3 regions of the Brucella tritici genome follow, and region 3 is predicted to be linked to each of the others. Evidence: predicted binding sites of a transcription regulator. Region 3 holds the regulator's gene; each other region holds the start of a gene.

Region 1 (3,284 bases), on a different contig from region 3:
ATGCCCATCACCATGTCGCGGAAGGCTATGACGCCGATGTGCTTTTGCGCTGGGGCGACAGGCTTTTTGCCGATGCGCCGGAGTTCGATCCGACCAAACAGTCTGCCGAGGCGCAGGCGCGTCAGTTCGGCTACAACAATGATTATGTCGGCTATATCGCCATCGAGGAATCGCCGGAACATGGCTTCCTCGTGGTCAATCACGAATATACCAATCCGCACCTGATGTTCCCCGGCCTCGTCAAGATCGTTGACGGCAAGGTGGAGCAGGCTCCGCTTTCGAAGGAACAGGTGGATATCGAAATGGCCGCCCATGGCGGCACGATTGTCGAAATCCGCAAGCAGGACGGCAAGTGGCAACCGGTGCTCGACGGTGCAAACAATCGCCGCATCACCTCCAATACCGAGATGGCGCTGAGCGGTCCCGCCGCCGGTCATGATCGCGTCAAGACCAATGCCGATCCTTCCGGCACCAAGGTTTTCGGCACGGTCAACAATTGTGCAGGCGGCGTCACGCCCTGGGGCACCTACATCATGGCCGAGGAAAACATCCATGGCTATTTCATTGGCGAACTGCCGGAAGGTCACGCGGAAACGGCCAATTACAAGCGCATGGGCATTCCCGAAGGCTCATACGAATGGGGACGTTTCTACGACCGTTTCGATGTTTCCAAGGAGCCGAACGAACCGAACCGCTTTGGCTGGATCGTCGAGGTCGATGTGTCCGATCCGAACGCCGTGCCGAAGAAGCGGACCGCGCTTGGCCGTTTCAAGCATGAGGGTGCCGAATCCATCGTCAACAAGGACGGGCGCGTGGTCTTCTATCTGGGCGACGACGAACGCTTCGACTATGTCTACAAGTTTGTGACGGCGGGCAAGTTCAACCCGGATGATCGCGCTGCCAATATGGACCTGCTGGATGAAGGCACGCTTCACGTGGCCAAATTCCATGAAGATGGCAAGGTCGATTGGATGCCGCTGGTATTCGGTCAGGGTCCGCTGACCGAGCAGAACGGCTTCAAAAGTCAGGCCGATGTGCTGATCGAAACCCGCCGCGCGGGCGATCTTCTCGGCGCGACCAAGATGGACCGCCCGGAAGACGTGCAGCCGAACCCGGTCAATGGCCGTGTTTATGTCATGCTCACCAACAATACCAAGCGCAAGGACGATCAGGTGGATGCCGCCAATCCGCGCGCCAAGAATGCCTTTGGCCATATCATCGAGATCGAGGAAGATGGTCAGGATTTTGCCGCCACGACAGGCAAGTGGGAGGTGCTGCTGAAATGCGGCGATCCATCCGTGGCAGAAGTCGGTGCCAGCTTCTCCACCGACACGACACGCAATGGCTGGTTCGGTATGCCGGACAACGCCGCCGTCGACAGTGCCGGTCGGCTTTGGGTCGCAACCGATGGCAACAGCAACAAGGATACAGGCCGCACCGACGGACTTTGGGCGGTCGATACGGAAGGTGATGCGCGCGCGACCTCGAAACTGTTCTATCGCGTGCCGGTGGGTGCGGAAATGTGCGGTCCGCTGTTTGCACCCGATGATGAGACGGCTTTCGTTGCCGTGCAGCATCCGGGCGATGGCGGCGAAGATTGGGACGGTCACGGTCGTCCGTCCTATTACGAGGACCTGTCCACCCGCTGGCCGGATTTCAAGGACGATATGCCGGTTCGGCCTGCCGTGGTGGCAATCACGAAGCAGGGTGGCGGCAAGATCGCGGTGTAATACCAAAACTAGATGAGTTTGACTCATCGAGTTTTGGTTAAGCCCGTGCGGCGACTGAGCATTTTCAGGGCGTGATGCGTTAGCATCTCAGCGTCCTGGTATAATGACTTGATGAGACAGTTGACCCCCGGTGAAAGCTGGGGGCCTTCGCCAAAGCTTCATGGAAGCGTCAAGCCAGCGATACAAAGTCAGCCTAATTCCGTCCCTGTATTTCAAATCCAACGGGGACTTATCATGATATCGCGTCTCGTCGCCTCGACCATGCTTGCCGGTGCCGTCGCATTGGCTTTTCCTGCTTCCGCAGAAGAAAAAGCTTTTCTCGCTACACTCAAAGCCCATGCCATCCTGCCCGCGAACACCATCATCGCTGCGCCGGACGATGCGGCTGAACATCTGAAGACATCGGGCAAGTTCACCACCGCCGACCGCAAGCGTGCTGAGGGCATCGGCACTGTTGAAGGCAAGGACGGCGTGCGCAAGACCGGCCTGTCTGTGCCGTTCGACGGCCAGCCGGTGCAGGGCTTTTCCGGCATCAAGACCATGGAAGACGGCAGTTTCTGGTCACTGTCCGACAATGGCTTCGGCTCCAAGCTCAATTCGCCGGATGCCATGCTGATGCTGCACAATGTCAAGTTCGACTGGGACAAGGGAACGGTCGAGCGCGTGAAGACCGTGTTCCTCAGCGATCCGGACAAGAAGGCTCCGTTTCCCATCGTTATGGAAGGCGCTGAAAAGCGCTATCTGACTGGCGCCGACTTCGATGTGGAATCCATCCAGCCGGTTGCGGATGGCTTCTGGGTCGGCGAGGAATTCGGGCCCTTCCTGTTGAAATTCGACATGGACGGCAAGCTGACCGACGTTATTCCGACGGTTGTCGGTGAGACGGAAGTGGTGTCGCCTGATAATCCGAAACTCGCTCTGCCCGCCAATCCGAGCCTCAAGCTGCCGTCCTACAATCTGAAGCGCTCGGGGGGCTTCGAGGGGCTGGCCATGTCGAAGGACGGCTCGAAGCTTTATGGTCTTCTGGAAGGACCGCTTTTCGTCGATGGTGCGCCGGAAAAGACCGAAAGCGGCAAGACGGGCTTGCGCATTATCGAATTCAGCGTTGCCGACAAGAAGTGGACGGGCCGTTCCTGGCTCTATCCGCTGGCGGAAGGTGGTGAAGCCATTGGTGATTTCAACATGCTGGATGAAACCACGGCGCTGGTCATCGAGCGTGACAACGGCGTCGGCACGGCAGACAAGGCCTGCGCCGATCCGAAGAAGCCGCAGGCCGATTGCTTTGATGTGCCGTCGAAGGTGAAGCGTATCTACAAGATCGCTTTCGACGACAGCAATGTCGGCAAGGAAGTGCGCAAGATCGGCTATATCGACCTGCTCGCCATTGCCGACCCGAAAAACAAGCGCCGTCAGGGTGGACATGAAGGCATTTACGATATGCCGTTCCTGACCATCGAGAATGTGGATCGGGTGGACGACACGCATATCGTGGTCGGCAACGACAACAATCTGCCCTTCTCGGCTGGCCGTTTCATCGACAAGGTCGATGACAAT
Region 2 (3,284 bases), on a different contig from region 3:
GCTCCAGAAAACGCCCGACAATCGACTTGGCGCGAATATTGTCGGAAAGCCCCGGAACACCTGGACGCAGGCAGCAGATGCCACGCACGACCAGATCAATCTGCACGCCCGCCTGGCTCGCCATGTAAAGCGCGTCAATAATCTGTGGATCGACGAGCGAGTTCATCTTCATCCAGATCGCAGCCGGACGCCCCGCCTTCGCATGCGCGACCTCATCCTCGATGTGCTTCAGGATTCGGGCGCGGAGCGTAAAGGGTGAAATCGCGATCTTCATCTCTTCGGCAGGCTGGGCATAGCCCGTGATGAAATTGAAGATATGCGCCACGTCGCGCGCAATATCCGCATCCGACGTGAAGAACGACAGGTCGGTATAGATGCGCGCCGTGATCGGGTGATAGTTTCCCGTACCCAGATGCACATAGGAACGCAGCTTCTGGTCCTCACGGCGCACCACGAGCGACATTTTCGCGTGGGTTTTCAATTCGATGAAACCGAACACCACCTGAACGCCCGCGCGTTCCAGATCGCGTGCCCAACGAATATTCGCCTCCTCGTCGAAGCGTGCCTTCAGTTCGACAAGCGCCGTTACGGACTTTCCGGCTTCGGCGGCATCCACCAGCGCGCGCACGATCGGGCTGTCATTGGAGGTGCGATAAAGCGTCTGCTTGATCGCCAGTACATCCGGGTCGGCTGCGGCTTGCCGCAGGAACTGCACAACCACGTCAAAGGATTCATAGGGGTGATGGACCACAATGTCCTTTTCGCGAATCGCTGCGAAGCAATCGCCGCCATGCTCGCGAATACGCTCCGGGAAACGCGGATTGTAAGAGACGAATTTCAGGTCTTCACGCGGGATCGAAACGATCTCCGAAATCATGTTGAGCGCCAGAAGACCCTCATGCACGCTGATGCGGTTTTCCGAAACGCCAAGTTCCGTCGCCACGAAGACGCGCAGAGCTTCCGGCATTTCTCCATCAAACTCGATGCGGATCACCTGACCGCGGCGGCGGCGTTTCAGCGCCGTCTCGAAGAGACGAACGAGATCTTCCGCCTCTTCTTCCACTTCGATATCGCTGTCGCGGATGATGCGGAATGTACCGGCGCCGCGCACTTCATAACCGGGGAACAACCGCCCGATGAACAGGCTCACTGCGTCCTCGATGGTGATGAAGCGGTAAACATTGGCCTGATCTGTCGGCAACTGGATAAAGCGCTTCAGCGCAACAGGAATGCGCAACAGCGCCGTCATCGGATGATTATCAGCGCGGCGCGCAAGCTGCAGGGCGATGGAGAAGCCGAGATTCGGAATGAACGGGAATGGATGCGCCGGATCGATGGAGAGTGGCGTCAGGACCGGAAAAATCGTTTCGAGGAAGTGGTTTTCAAGCCATTCCTTCTCCGGCTTCGCAAGCGCCGATGGGCGAACGATCTCGATGCTTTCCTGTTCCAGTTCCTCACGCAGCGCGCGCAGGCGCTGCTGCTGTTCTTCCTGCAGGCGCCCTACCTCGTCCAGAACGAAATCAAGCTGTTCCTGCGGCGTGCGTCCGTCGGCGCTGCGCAGCGCCACACCGGCGCGCACCTGTGCGGCGAGACCGGCAATGCGGACCATAAAGAATTCATCGAGATTGGCGGCGGAGATGGACAGGAAGCGCAGGCGTTCGAGCAAGGGCTGGCGCATATTCGCGGCTTCCTCGAGAACGCGCCGGTTGAATTGCAGCCAGGAAAACTCGCGATTGACGAAGCGGTCGGCGCTTTGCATCAGCTCGCTGTTCAAAGCTTTGTGAACGTCAGGGCCTATGTCCATATCGGGAACCACGGTTGGGTTGGGGGCTAGTCCGGCTGTCATCTCGTGTGTTCCGCCTTGGGATGCGCTGGGGGTTTCGCTCGCCATAACGCTGTTTTCGCTCATTTTTCCTGTCCCGACTTCCGCCGGAACATTCCGGCTCTGCCTTAAGCCTATGGCTGTCATATGACAGTTTGATAGCAATTAGCTTGAAATGTCCTCAGAATTGATGAAAACGCTTCCGGAAACAAGACTTTCGCGGTACACGCATGCCAATGTTTATGCATGATCTCGTCCGGCGCACGGTTCAGGACCATGCTCATACCGCCCATCGACCAGAACCGGAGCATATTATGTCCGATCACATCATTCCTCACTTTCAGAACGACGCCGGCCATGCTGCCATCGAAATCGGTGTGAAGGAATTCATGTGCGTTGGTGCAAACCCGCCTTTCGATCATCCGCACGTGTTTCTCGACATGGGTGACGAAAGCGAAGTCGTTTGCCCATATTGCTCGACCCTCTATCGTTACAACGCCAAGCTTCATGCTGACGAAACCGTTCCGGCTGGCTGCGTTTACGAAGCACCCGCCGACAAAGCTGCCTAATCTGGGCAGCCTCACGGGGCTGAATGCCGGATGATCTCATCAACATGAGCAAAGGGCGCATATTGATTGCCGGGGCCGGAGTAGCTGGCCTGTCGGCAGCACTGGAGCTGGCAGCACGCGGCTGGAATGTCCGGCTTGTCGAAAAGGCGGAGACCCTTTCGGAAGTCGGCGCCGGCCTGCAACTTGCCCCCAATGCGATGCGCCATCTGGAACGGCTCGGCGTTGCCGACCGACTTTCTACCCAGACCGTAACACCAGAAGCGCTCTATCTCATGGATGGGCGTAAAGCGCGTCCGCTGATGGAAATGAAGCTTGGCGACAAAGCTCGTCAGCGCTGGCACCATCCCTATCTCGTTTGCCATCGAGCTGATCTGCAATCCGCTCTGCTCGATGCCTGCCGTGAAGAGCCCGGCATTGAGATCAGCCTCGACGCTGAAATCACAAATCACCGTGTCGAAAACGGAACCGTTGCGGCCACCATCCGCCATGACAATTCCGAAGAAACTATCAACTCTGCCTATCTGATCGCCTGCGATGGCGTCTGGTCGGCAGAGCGCTCAAAGGCCAGTTTCAGCAAGGCACGGTTCAGCGGCCACATTGCATGGCGCACAACACTTGCCGTCGGAGCCCTCCCCGCATCGTTTTTATCCGTCATGAAGACGAGGAATGCCGTTTCAGCATGGCTCGGCAGGCAGGCGCATTTCATCGCCTATCCGGTCAAGGGCGGCAGCTTCTTTAATTTCGTCGCCATCACGACAGGCGAAAACCCCGGCGAAGTCTGGTCCAGAACCGGCGATCCGACACGTTTGCGCTCCATCTATGCGGATTGGGGCGCTCCGGTTCGCGATGTTCTGGCAGCGACCGATGCTTGGACCTATTGGCCGCTTTTCGAA
Region 3 (3,284 bases):
CGACAGAAGAAGCGCACCAATGGCATCAGCCTGCTTCTGGCTTGCCGGAGCATAGCCGAGCGATGTCGGTTGCGGAGCCGTCGTATCGAATTGCGGCTGGTAGGAGGCCACCTGCATATGTGGTTCCTGCTGAGATACTGCTCCGCGGTGACGCGCCAAGCGGTCGCTACGAGCCTGCGGACCGGCACCGACACTCTGCTCCACGCTTTGAGCCTTTACAGCTTCCGCGAGCGCCACCTGAACGGTTGGCTCCGTTCCCGGAACCGGACCGGTCTGCGGCAGTGTAACGTCATAAGACGGATCCTGCGGAAGAGACGGTGATTGCGGCGAATAGGCCATAGCCAGATTGTAGGGCTCCTGCGGAACTGGATTTTGCAGCGAGCCGTCACGATTGCGCTTCTCGTAGAAGGAATTTCCACCGGCCACGAGCACGTAATGCATGTTGTTGTAAGGGAATTTCAGACCCGCCGTGTGAAAGAACATGGCGTTCTTGAGTTTTGGATGGCGCTCGCCTTTCAAGACTGCATCGGCGGCAGCCTGAACGTCGGGCAGCGCCTTGGAATTCATCTGGCGGGTGAGAACACCGGGTGCAAACTGGTTCTTCTGACCGACAACGCCGCAAATCGTATCCGGATAACGTCCCGACGCGAGGCGGTTCATAACGACGGTGCCGACCGCCAGAAGACCATCGGAACTTGAACGGTTGGATTCGAAGAACATCGCACGTTCAAGACAATTCTTGTCCCGTGTGGTGTAGGTGTAGGTCTTTACGCCATTGACGGACTTGACGTGGCTTGCCGCCGTCTTTTCCGAATTGGCTTTTCCCGAGGTTCCGGTCGTCGTGCAACCGGTCACCACGAAAGGCGCAACCACCAGCCCGATAAGAACGGGTAATTTCCACTTCGCGGCGCGCGTCAATGGCTCAGTCTCATGTTAGGACCCTTAACTGATCCAGTCATCCATTCAGGCGAACACATCTGGAACGATGCGCGCGAACGTCTGACTGCGGTGCAAGTCAAAGAGGACGAAGATCAAAGTCACACGCCCTACTGTCGCTTAATCGAATTCAAGGTTTTGGAATTTTTAGGCCAAAAAAAGGCGACGGGTCAAATCCCAACAATGCTGGAGGCGACTAAAATGTCCAAAAGCAACTCCGAATCGAGAGTGCGAATATGCCTACAAGCCCTTTAAATATATTAACAATTTCTTAACAAGAATGGCCAATTCAGATAAGATATTGATTTAATGAGATTCAAAGTCTCGTAATACACGCCATATCCCTGCCTTAATTCGCTTTTGCTTGTACATTTTTTGCATACACATTTGTGGTGTTTCAAATGATCTGCGGAGTTTCTGTTTCGAGGCGGGTTCCGTTGCTCTTCGTCAACTTTCGCAACATGTTTGTAACATCGCGTGAGATGAGACTTCTGACGCCTGTTTCGGGTCGTTGCAATGCGAATCGGGCGAGTGCGATCTGCATCACGCAAAGCTTGGCCGGAAACAAAAACGACCCGCCAAGGAAACTTCGGCGGGTCGGACAAGTCCAGTTCTTGAAGTCTCAGATAATGGCGTCCGTCACCCGAAAGAATAACCGGCACCCCGAACGGTGCGAATGGGATCGAGGGCCCGACCGACATTGATCGCTTTGCGTAACCGTCCTACATGGACGTCCACCGTGCGATCATCGACATAAATGTCCGGTCCCCAAACGCCATCCAGAAGCTGGCTGCGCGAGAAAACACGACCAGGCGACATCATGAAATATTCGAGCAGGCGGAATTCCGTCGGTCCAAGACGAACTTCCTTTTCCTTACGATAAACGCGATGCTGCTGGCGATCGAGAACCAGATCGCCCACTTTCAGCACATGCGAAAGAATGCTCGGATTGGACCGGCGCAGCATGGCTTTGACGCGCGCCAGCAGTTCCGGCGTCGAAAATGGCTTCACGACATAATCGTCCGCACCAACGCTGAGGCCGCGTACCCGTTCGCTCTCCTCGCCACGTGCCGTCAGCATGATGATGGGTAGGCGTTCCGTTTCCGACCATTGACGCAGGCGGCGGCAAAGCTCGATGCCAGATACGCCCGGCAGCATCCAGTCCAGAATGAGCAGATCCGGCACGTTCTCGCGCAAGGCGATTTCGGCCTCGTCGCCGCGCAGCATCGTATCGACCTGATAACCCTCTGCCTCAAGATTGTAGCGAAGCAGCACGCTCAGCGCCTCTTCGTCTTCGACCACAGCGATTTTGGGTGCCTGTGACATCCAGTATTTCCCTATCCAAATTCGGCGGGCGGTGGATAAAATCCCCCCAATCGACCGCGTGCCGCCGCGCTATTCACTCATTCTCACCCGCCGGACCAAAGTCCGGCTGGCTGTAGTTCAGGGTTTACGTGCCTCATCCACGACAATACCGTGGCTCAGGTCTTCCTTCGGTCGTTCGGCCGGCATTTGCAGGCCGGTCACAATGTAATAGACGGTCTCCGCAATATTAGTCGCATGATCCCCGATGCGCTCGATGTTCTTCGCGCAGAACAGAAGATGCGTGCAGGCGGAGATATTGCGCGGGTCTTCCATCATGTAAGTCAAGAGTTCGCGGAACAGAGACGTGTACATGGCGTCGATCTCGTCGTCGCGGTCGCGAACGACGTTGATCTGCTGTACCGAGCGCGATGCATAGGCGTCGAGGACGTCCTTGAGCTGGGTCAGTGCCAGTTCCGCCAGTGTTTCGAGCCCGCGATAAAGCTTTACCGGCTGACGCGATTCCGAAACGGCGGCAACACGCTTGGCGATGTTCTTACCCAGATCGCCCACGCGTTCCAGATCGGCAGAAATGCGGATCGAGCCGATGATCTCACGCAGGTCCACAGCCATAGGCTGACGCTTGGCGATAATCATCACAGCCTTGTCGTCAATCTCGCGCTCACTGGCATCGAGGATAAGATCGTCGGAGATGACGCGCTGTGCGAGCGCATTGTCCGCATTGACGATAGCGGCGACCGACTGCTCGACCATACGTTCCGCATGTCCGCCCATTTCGGCGATCTTATGGGAGAGAAACTTCAATTCCTCATCGTAGGAGCGAACGGTATGCTGAGACGGCATAGTAGACCTCGTAATATAAATTGCGGGGAAGCCGCACTGTCTATCTGTTGAAGCGCAGTTCCGGATCAGCCGAAGCGTCCGGTGATGTAGTCCTGCGTGCGCTTTTCGGTAGGCGCGGTGAACATGGTTTCCGTGTCCCCCACTTCGACCAGATTGCCGAGGTGGAACATGGCAGTGCGTTG

What was found. Region 3 encodes PhoB, which activates phosphate uptake and scavenging genes when phosphate is short. Its sites were predicted from a motif close to TGTCATNNANCTGTCAT; they were not measured.
Region 1: F9K94_RS06710 (esterase-like activity of phytase family protein) is a predicted target of PhoB. The motif match lies at 1,831-1,847, and genes of this name have one in related genera.
Region 2: F9K94_RS00545 (RNA degradosome polyphosphate kinase) is a predicted target of PhoB. The motif match lies at 1,959-1,975, and genes of this name have one in related genera.

What each region holds. Positions count from the first base shown of each region.
Region 1 covers NZ_WBVY01000002.1:251,578-254,861, reverse strand. The annotation lists gene F9K94_RS06715 (PhoX family protein) at 1-1,730, shown strand, start outside; gene F9K94_RS06710 (esterase-like activity of phytase family protein) at 1,965-3,284, shown strand, end outside.
Region 2 covers NZ_WBVY01000001.1:96,248-99,531, reverse strand. The annotation lists gene F9K94_RS00545 (RNA degradosome polyphosphate kinase) at 1-1,846, opposite strand, end outside; gene F9K94_RS00540 (zinc-finger domain-containing protein) at 2,137-2,391, shown strand; gene F9K94_RS00535 (FAD-binding protein) at 2,436-3,284, shown strand, end outside.
Region 3 covers NZ_WBVY01000003.1:270,649-273,932, reverse strand. The annotation lists gene F9K94_RS11180 (cell wall hydrolase) at 1-918, opposite strand, end outside; gene phoB (phosphate regulon transcriptional regulator PhoB) at 1,576-2,262, opposite strand; gene phoU (phosphate signaling complex protein PhoU) at 2,380-3,102, opposite strand; gene pstB (phosphate ABC transporter ATP-binding protein PstB) at 3,168-3,284, opposite strand, start outside.